Regions from separate parts of the Acidaminococcus sp. HCP3S3_G9_1 genome, predicted to be linked through region 1. Evidence: predicted binding sites of a transcription regulator. Region 1 holds the regulator's gene; the other holds the start of a gene.
The links. Region 1 encodes HrcA, which represses chaperone genes, less so after heat shock. Its sites were predicted from a motif close to TGTTAGCACTCNNNTNANNNGAGTGCTAACA; they were not measured.
Positions count from the first base shown of each region.

Region 2: the regulator HrcA is predicted to act here: its motif matches at 2,591-2,621, upstream of groES (co-chaperone GroES).

Region 1 covers NZ_JBQKCH010000005.1:46,000-50,551, forward strand. The annotation lists gene ACTQY1_RS04770 (nicotinate phosphoribosyltransferase) at 1-217, shown strand, start outside; gene hemW (radical SAM family heme chaperone HemW) at 238-1,371, shown strand; gene hrcA (heat-inducible transcriptional repressor HrcA) at 1,481-2,521, shown strand; gene grpE (nucleotide exchange factor GrpE) at 2,532-3,149, shown strand; gene dnaK (molecular chaperone DnaK) at 3,202-4,552, shown strand, end outside.
Region 2 covers NZ_JBQKCH010000010.1:21,240-25,791, forward strand. The annotation lists gene ACTQY1_RS07325 (G5 domain-containing protein) at 1-869, shown strand, start outside; gene rnmV (ribonuclease M5) at 886-1,431, shown strand; gene rsmA (16S rRNA (adenine(1518)-N(6)/adenine(1519)-N(6))-dimethyltransferase RsmA) at 1,433-2,287, shown strand; gene ACTQY1_RS07340 (cysteine-rich small domain-containing protein) at 2,284-2,544, shown strand; gene groES (co-chaperone GroES) at 2,670-2,960, shown strand; gene groL (chaperonin GroEL) at 3,034-4,552, shown strand, end outside.

The sequences.
Region 1 (4,552 bases):
CCGGGAACTCCAGGAACTGGTGCTGGAAAAAGGCAAGCGCCTCCACCCGTCCCCGTCCCTGGAAGAAATCCGCCGGTACGTGCGGAAGCAGCTGGACCACGAAATCTGGCCCGAAGAACAGCGTTTCAGCAACCCCCATATGCATTTCCTGGACATGAGCCCCCGGTACTACGCCATGAAGATGGCCCTGCTGGAAGATGTGAAGAAGGGGAAATAAGACGGTCAAAGGAGAACACCATGTCCCATCCCTGGGAATCGTACCAGGCGGTTTATGTGCACATCCCTTTTTGCGTCCATAAATGTGCCTACTGTGATTTTGCTTCGTATCAGATTTACAACGACCATATCATGAACGACTGCGTCCGGCGTCTGGTGGAGGAAATCTCCGCCTGTACGCCGGCTTTGCCGGTTTCGCCCAGGGCTACGGTGTATTTCGGCGGGGGCACCCCCAGTGTGCTGCCTCTGGATAATCTGGCCGCCATTGTTTCCGCCCTGAAGGAACGGGGCTTCTGGCAGCAGCCGGCGGAAGCCACCCTGGAGGCCAATCCGGGGACGGTGGACCTGGAACGGCTCCGGTTTTACCGGTTTTTGGGGTTCGACCGGCTGAGCCTGGGAATCCAGTCCTTCCAGCAGTCTGAACTGGCGTCCATGGGACGGATCCATACGGCGGAGCAGGCGGAAGAAGCCATTGCCCTGGCCCGGCAGGCCGGGTTCCGGCGGATCAGCGGCGATTTGATCTACGGTTACCCTGGCCAGACAGTGGAATCTGTCCGGGATTCCCTGGAACGGCTGCTGCAAACCGGGGTGGACCATGTGTCCGTCTACGGTCTTACGGTGGAAGAGGGGACCCTTCTGGCCAAACAGATCCGGGAAGGGCAGCTGGCCCTGCCTTCGGAAGAGGAAACCGGCGCCATGTACGACCTGCTCATGGAAGAACTGCCCAAAGCCGGGTACCAAAGGTACGAAATCTCCAATTTTGCCCGGCCCGGCCAGGAATCCCGGCACAACCAGGTGTACTGGCACTACGATCCCTATCTGGCCTTCGGTCCTGCTGCCTGCGGGTTCGACGGAAAGAAACGGGAGACCAATCCCCGGAATCTGATGGTCTATCTCCGGGGAGAAGTCCCGGAACAGGAAGAACTGACTCCCACGGAACGGCGGGAAGAGCTGGTGTTCATGAACCTGCGCACCGCCAAGGGACTGTCCCTGGAAGAATTCCGACTGCGGACGGGAGAAGATTTCTTCCATATATATAAAGAAGGGTTCGCCCATTGCCAGAACCGGGGCTGGATCACCCGGGAAGGGGACCGTATCCGCCTTACGGAACAGGGGATGCGGTACGGAAATCTGGCCTTTGAAGAATTTTTGTAAAAAGGCAAATATTTTTAGGGAAAGTATTGACAATTTGACTAAAGAGGTGTATCTTTACACTTAGATGTTAGCACTCCAATTATTAGAGTGCTAACAATCCAGAAGAGAGATGATTACAGTGCTGAGTGACCGCAAGAAAAAAATTCTTCAACTGATCATTGAAGACTATATCGAAACGGCGGAGCCTGTAGGATCTCGCAGCATCGCCAGGAAGTACAATCTGGGGATCAGCCCGGCAACCATCCGGAACGAAATGTCCGACCTGGAACTGCTGGGTTATCTGGAGCAGCCCCATACTTCGGCGGGCCGTGTCCCGTCGGCGGCTGCCTATCGGTACTATGTGGATTCCATTGCCAAACCCGATGCCCTGGCGCCCAATGATGTGGCGCTGATCAACAGCTGGTTCCGGGAACGGGTCCACAGCATCGACGATATCTTCCAGTCCACCGCCAAGATCCTGTCACGGATGAGCAAGAACGTGTCCGTGGTGCTGGCCAACAAGGACAGTGAAAGCGTATTTTCCTATCTCCGCTTCCTGCCCCTGAACGAGCACCAGGCCATCCTGTGCATCGTGGCCAACGACGGGCGGATGGACAACAGTGTGATCCAGATCCCGGCGGGCATGAGCCGCCTGGAAATGGACACCCTGGCCCAGAGAGTCACCAACAAGCTCCATGGGATGAAGCTGAACGATATCACAGACCAGATCCTGAAAGACGTCCGGGATGCCCTGGCTGGGGACAAAGCCCTGTATGCTTCTCTGATCCAGGTGGTCAGACAGATGCGGAGCGGCCAGTCGGAGAACAAGATGTACCTGGGCGGCACCAAACAGCTGCTCAGCCAGCCGGAATTCAAGGATCCGGAACGGATCCGGGAGCTGCTGAGCGTGCTGGAGGAAGAGCAGATGCTGAAAGACATGCTGATGGCCGACAAGGACTCCGGTCTCAAGGTGACCATCGGCAGCGAGAACAAATTTTCCGGCATCCAGGACTGCAGCATGATCCAGGCCACCTACCGTCTCAACGGACAGGTGGTGGGGACCCTGGCGGTCCTGGGACCGACCCGTATGGAATACCGGAAGGTGATTTCCGTCATGGATTACCTTCACAACTACCTGCGGGTGGTCATGAATAAAATGGATGAAAAGTAGGGGAGGACCAATGGAAAAGGACCAGCAGAAGAACCCGGAAACCGTGAAGGCAGAGGGTGCGGAAGCGGCCCAGGCCCAGACTGCGGCGGAAGAAACCGCAGAACAGGCCAAGGCAGCGGAAGCAGCCCAGGCTGACACCAAAGACGAAAAAGCAGCAGAACCCGATCCCAGGGACGAAAAGATCGCCCAGCAGGAACAGCAGATCGCTGACCTGCAGAACCGGCTCCTGCGGCTCCAGGCAGATTTTGACAACTTCCGGAAACGGAACAACGAAGAACGGGAACGTCTGGGCCGGTATGTAACCGGACAGGTGGCCCGGGAATTTTTGAAGGTGCTGGACAATTTCGAACGGGCGGAAGCCAGTCTGGAAACCAGCAAAGACGGAGCGGCCATCCAAAAAGGCATGGAAATGATCCACAAGCAGTTTGAAAAGGCACTCCAGACCCTGCACATCGAAGAAATCCCGGCGGAAGGCAAGCCTTTCGATCCTCAGATCCATGAAGCCGTGATGCAGGGCAGCAACCCGGATCTGCCGGATGAAAGCATCGACCTGGTCCTGGAAAAGGGCTACAAGATCGGTGACGACGTAATCCGTCATTCCAAGGTACGGGTTGTCCGCAACGATTGAAAACAACGTTTTGAACGATTGATAATTCCAGAGTGTACAGGAGGAATTCATTATGTCTAAGATTATTGGTATTGACTTAGGGACCACCAACTCCGTAGTCGCTGTCATGGAAGGCGGCGAACCTACGGTTATTACCACCCAGGAAGGCGGCCGGCTGACTCCTTCCGTGGTTGGCTTTACGAAAAACGGGGAAAGACTGGTAGGCCAGCTGGCCAAACGCCAGGCTGTATCCAACCCGGAACGGACCATCAGCTCCATCAAACGGCACATGGGCACCAAATACACGGTGACCATTGACGGCAAGGATTATACTCCGGAACAGATTTCCGCCATGATCCTGGAAAAGATGAAGGGCGATGCAGAACGGTATCTGGGTGAAAAAGTCACCGAAGCCGTCATCACCGTACCGGCTTACTTCAACGACAGCCAGCGTCAGGCCACCAAGGATGCAGGCCGGATCGCCGGGCTGGATGTAAAACGGATCATCAACGAACCCACGGCTGCAGCTCTGGCTTACGGCATCGATAAATCCGACGACCACACCATCCTGGTTTACGACCTGGGCGGCGGCACCTTCGATGTGTCCATCCTGGAACTGGGCGACGGGGTGTTCGAAGTGAAATCCACCAACGGGGATACCCATCTGGGCGGCGATGACTTCGATAAACGGATCATGGACTGGATGTGCGATGAATTCAAGAAACAGAACGGCATCGACCTGACCGGGGACAAGATGGCCATGCAGCGGATCCGTGAAGCTGCTGAAAAAGCCAAGATCGAACTGTCCAACATGCTGACCACCAACATCAACCTGCCGTTCATTTCCGCAGGCCCCAACGGCCCTGTGCATATGGACCTGGATCTGACCCGGGCCAAATTCGATGAAATGACCAGCGACCTGGTTGACCGGACCCTCGTGTGCGTCAACAAGGCCCTCAGCGATGCCAACATGACCCCGAAAGACATCAACAAGGTCCTGCTGGTAGGCGGTTCTTCCCGTATCCCTGCGGTGCAGGAAGCCATTAAACGGACCATGGGCCAGGAACCGGCTCACGGGGTGAACCCGGATGAATGTGTGGCCATGGGTGCTGCCATCCAGGCCGGTGTACTGGCTGGGGATGTGAAAGACGTCCTGCTGCTGGATGTAACGCCTCTGTCCCTGGGTATCGAAACCATGGGCGGCGTAATGACCAAGATCATTGACCGGAACACCACCATTCCTACTTCCAAGAAACAGATCTTCTCCACGGCTACCGACAACCAGCCCTCTGTGGATATCCACGTACTCCAGGGCGAACGGGAAATGGCTGCGGACAACAAAACCCTGGGCCGTTTTGAACTGTCCGGCATTCCGGCAGCTCCCCGGGGAGTGCCTCAGATCGAAGTGGCCTTCGATATCGATG
Region 2 (4,552 bases), on a different contig from region 1:
ACGGACAGACCATAACCCTGCAGACCAGAGCCCTGACCGTTCAGGGAGCCCTGGAAGAAGCCGGTGTTGTTCTTCAGAAAGCCGACGGATATGAACTGGTCGGCGAAGAGGAAAAACTCAATGATGGAGCTACCATCGAAGTGACCCGGGCCATGCCCGTGAAAGTTTGGAAAGCAGGAAGAACCACCGAATACACCATCGGACGCAAAACCGTGCGAGACGTATTGAATGCCGTGGGAGTGGATTACAAAGGATTCCAGGTCTATCCGGGACTGGACACGGAAGTGACCCCGGACATGACCATCCACATTATTTCTCCCACCAATAAACTGACCACCGAAACCCGGGACATCCCCTATGAAGTGGAGATGCGGAACAATGACAACCTGCCCCGGGGCCGGCAGAATGTGATCTCCCCCGGCCAAAACGGGCAGGAAAAGGTCACCTACCGGGAAATCAAGGTGGGCAGCGAAACCGTAAGACAGGAGCTGAACCGGGAAGTGCTCTCGGAACCGGTTCCTGAAATCGTGGAAGTGGGTACGGGGAACAACCTGAATATGATCGAAACCTCCCGTGGTTTCGTCCGTTACCGCTCTGCCCGGACGGTGGAAGCATCCGCCTACACCATGGCAGAAGGCAGCGGCACAGGGCTCACCTCCACCGGCGTGGTCCCCTATCATGGGGTGGTGGCCGTGGATCCGGACGTGATCCCCTACGGCACCCGGATGTACATCCCTGGCTACGGCTTTGCTGTGGCAGCGGACTGCGGCGGCGCCATCAACGGCAATACCATCGACCTGTTCATGGAAGATTATGGCGATGCCATTTCCTGGGGCCGGCGGGATGTGACTGTGTATTTCTTGGAGTAAAAGACAGGAGAAAATCGTGCTGAAAGAAGTGCTGGTAGTAGAAGGCAAGATGGACACCGTGGCGGTGAAGAAGGCAGTGGATGCTGAGACCATCGAGACCGGGGGATTCACCCTGGCGCCCCATACCCTGGCCCTGATCGAAGCAGCCTACAGGAAACGGGGGATCATCATCATGACCGATCCCGACGGCGCGGGAGAGCGGATCCGGAAATTCTTGACGGAGCGCTTCCCCAAAGCCGGACAGGCTTTTGTGCCCAAGGCGGAGGCCCTGGCCCATCATGATGTGGGCATTGAACAGGCCCAACCGGAGGCCATCCGGAAAGCCCTGTCCAAGGTCCGTTTCCAGGAAATGGAGCCCCGAAAGGAATTTTCCTCTCGGGACTTGTTTGTTTCCGGGCTGTCAGGGTCTCCGGAGGCGGTGGCCCGGCGGGACAGACTGGGAGCCATCCTGGGCATCGGCTACGGGAACGCCAAGCAGATGGTCCATCGGCTGAACAATTACGGAGTGACCCGGGAGGAATTCCAGGCCGCTCTGGCAGAAATCGACGGGGAAGGGAAATGACATGCTGCATCCAGTGATCGCCAGCCGGGACGTGACCCGGTACATCCTCGATACTTTTGGCCTCCGGGCCAAGAAGAAGTTCGGACAGAACTTTTTGATCAATGAACAGGTGGTCCGGGGGATCGCCCGGGAAGCCCAGGTGGGCCCCGGAGACCTGGTGCTGGAAATCGGCCCGGGAATCGGCACCCTGACCCAGGCCCTGGCAGAGACCGGGGCCCAGGTGAAAAGCGTGGAGATCGACCGGACCCTGCTGCCCGTCCTGGCCAAAACCCTGGAAGGGTATGACAATGTGGAAATCGTCCCCGGGGACGTGCTGAAGGTGGACCTGGGGGAAGTGACGGAGCACCGGCCCTTTACTGTGGCCGCCAACCTGCCCTATTACATCACCACCCCCATCATCTTCGCCCTTTTGGAAGAGGATCTGCCCCTTCAGAGGCTGGTGGTGATGGTCCAGAAGGAAGTGGCGGAGCGGATGATCGCTGCCCCGGGAGGGAAAGATTACGGCCCTCTGTCCCTGGCTCTCCAGTATTATTCCCAGCCCCGGCTGGCCATACCGGTGCCCGCCCGGGACTTTATGCCCGCCCCCAAGGTGGATTCCATGGTGGTGGTCTGCGACAAACGGGAGCACCCGGCGGTGGATGTTCCGGCGAAGCTGTTCTTCAAGGTGGTGAAGGCGGCCTTTTCCCAGCGGCGGAAAATGCTCAGCAACTGCCTGAAGACCCTGGGGATCACCCCGGACCAGGTGAAGGAACTGCTGGATGGGGCCGGCATCGACGGGAAGCGGAGAGGGGAATCCCTTTCCATGGACGAATTCGGCAGCCTGGCCCGGTCCTACGGGAAGCTGTTGGAACCATGAGCTGCCGGTACAAGTTCTTTGCCCACCGGCAGTGCGAATTCTTTCCCTGCCACAAAGGGGCGGACCCGGACCGGTTCAACTGCCTGTTCTGCTACTGCCCCCTGTACCTGGTGCCGGACTGCGGCGGGGACTTCACCCGGCTGGGAGATGGGAACAAAGACTGCAGCCGCTGCCTTTTGCCCCACGACCCGGACCGGTACGACCAGGTGGTCCGGACCCTGGAGAAAAAAGTTTTCAAGCCTTTTGACAAAAAATAGTCAAAGGGCTTGATTTTTTTTGGAAACATGCTATTATAGATACTGTAGTTAGCACTCCAGTGAAATGAGTGCTAATAAAAAATGCAAACAACCCATTGCTCATAGAATGAAAGGGGATACGTAAGATGTTAAAACCTTTGGATGATCATGTTGTAGTTGAACCCATTGTACAAGAAGAAAAAACCAGCAGCGGCATTTACCTGCCGGATACTGCTCACAAAGACAAACCCCAGACCGGCAAAGTGGTTGCCGTAGGCACCGGCCGTCTCCTGGAAAACGGCACCCGGGTCCCTTCCGAAGTGAAGGCAGGGGATGTGGTGGTATTCGCCAAATACTCCGGCAGTGATGTAACCCTGGACGGGAAAGACTACATCATCCTGAGAGACAGCGATATCCTGGCGGTTGTGGAAGACTGAAAGCTTTCCTCCGTCCCGTATCTGGTAGAAAATACCAAACCGTACATTATCTGGAATTAAGGAGTCGATCAATATGGCTAAACTGATTAAATTTGATGAAGATGCCCGCCGTGGCCTGGAACGGGGTGTCAATGCCCTGGCTGATGCCGTAAAGGTAACCCTGGGGCCCAAAGGCCGGAACGTTGTACTGGAAAAGAAATTCGGTTCTCCCACCATCACCAACGATGGGGTAACCATTGCCAAGGATATTGAACTGGAAGATCCGTTTGAAAACATGGGCGCCGCCCTGGTCCGTGAAGTGGCCACCAAGACCAACGACATCGCCGGCGACGGTACCACCACTGCTACGGTGCTGGCCCAGTCCATCGTCCATGAAGGGATGAAGAACGTGGTGGCCGGTGCCAACCCCATGGTCCTGAAGAAAGGGATCAAGAAAGCCACCGATGCCCTGGTTGACGAACTGAAGAAGAGCGCCAAGGCTGTCAGCACCAAGGAAGAAAAGGCACAGGTTGCCTCCATTTCCGCCGGTGATGAAGAAATCGGCGGGCTGATCGCCGATGCCATGGAAAAAGTGGGCAACGACGGCGTAATCACCGTGGAAGAATCCAAGACCATGGACACCTCCCTGGAAACCGTAAAAGGCATGCAGTTCGACCGTGGGTACATCTCCCCCTACATGGTAACGGATCCTGACAAGATGGAAGCCGTTATGAGCAACCCGTACGTATTCATTACGGACCGGAAGATCACCCTGATCAACGACATTATGCCTGTCCTGGAAAAGGTTGTACAACAGGGCCGTGAACTGCTGATCATTGCTGAAGACGTGGAAGGGGAAGCCCTGGCTACCCTGGTTGTGAACCGTCTGCGTGGCACCTTCAAGGCTGTGGCTGTAAAGGCTCCTGGCTTCGGTGACCGCCGGAAGGCCATGCTCCAGGATATCGCCACCCTCACCGGTGCTACGGTGATCAGTGAAGAAGTGGGCCGGAAACTGGACAGCGCTACCCTGGCTGACCTGGGTACTGCCGGTCAGGTACGGGTAACCAAGGACATGACCACCATCGTTGACGGCGGCGGTGACAAACAGGCTGTGGCTGACCGGATCGCCTCCATCAAGGCTCAGATCCCTGCCACCACCTCCCAGTTCGACAAAGAAAAACTCCAGGAACGCCTGGCCAAACTGTCCGGCGGCGTAGCCGTGATCAAGGTTGGTGCTGCTACCGAAACCGAACTGAAAGACAAGAAACTCCGTATCGAAGATGCCCTGAACGCCACCCGTGCTGCTGTGGCTGAAGGCATTGTGGCCGGCGGCGGCACCGCTCTGCTGCAGGTACAGCCGGTTCTGGACGAACTGGAAGCCAAGGCTGACGGTGATGAAAAGACCGGTATCGATATTGTAAGACGGGCCATTGAAGCACCGGTACGGCAAATCGCCAACAACGCCGGCCTGGAAGGCGCCGTCATCGTGGAAGCTGTGAAGAAGGCTGCCAAAGGCACCGGCTTCAACGCTGCCACCGAAGAATATGTGGATATGATCAAAGCCGGTATCGTGGATCCCTGCAAAGTAACCCGCAGTGCTCTCCAGAACGCCG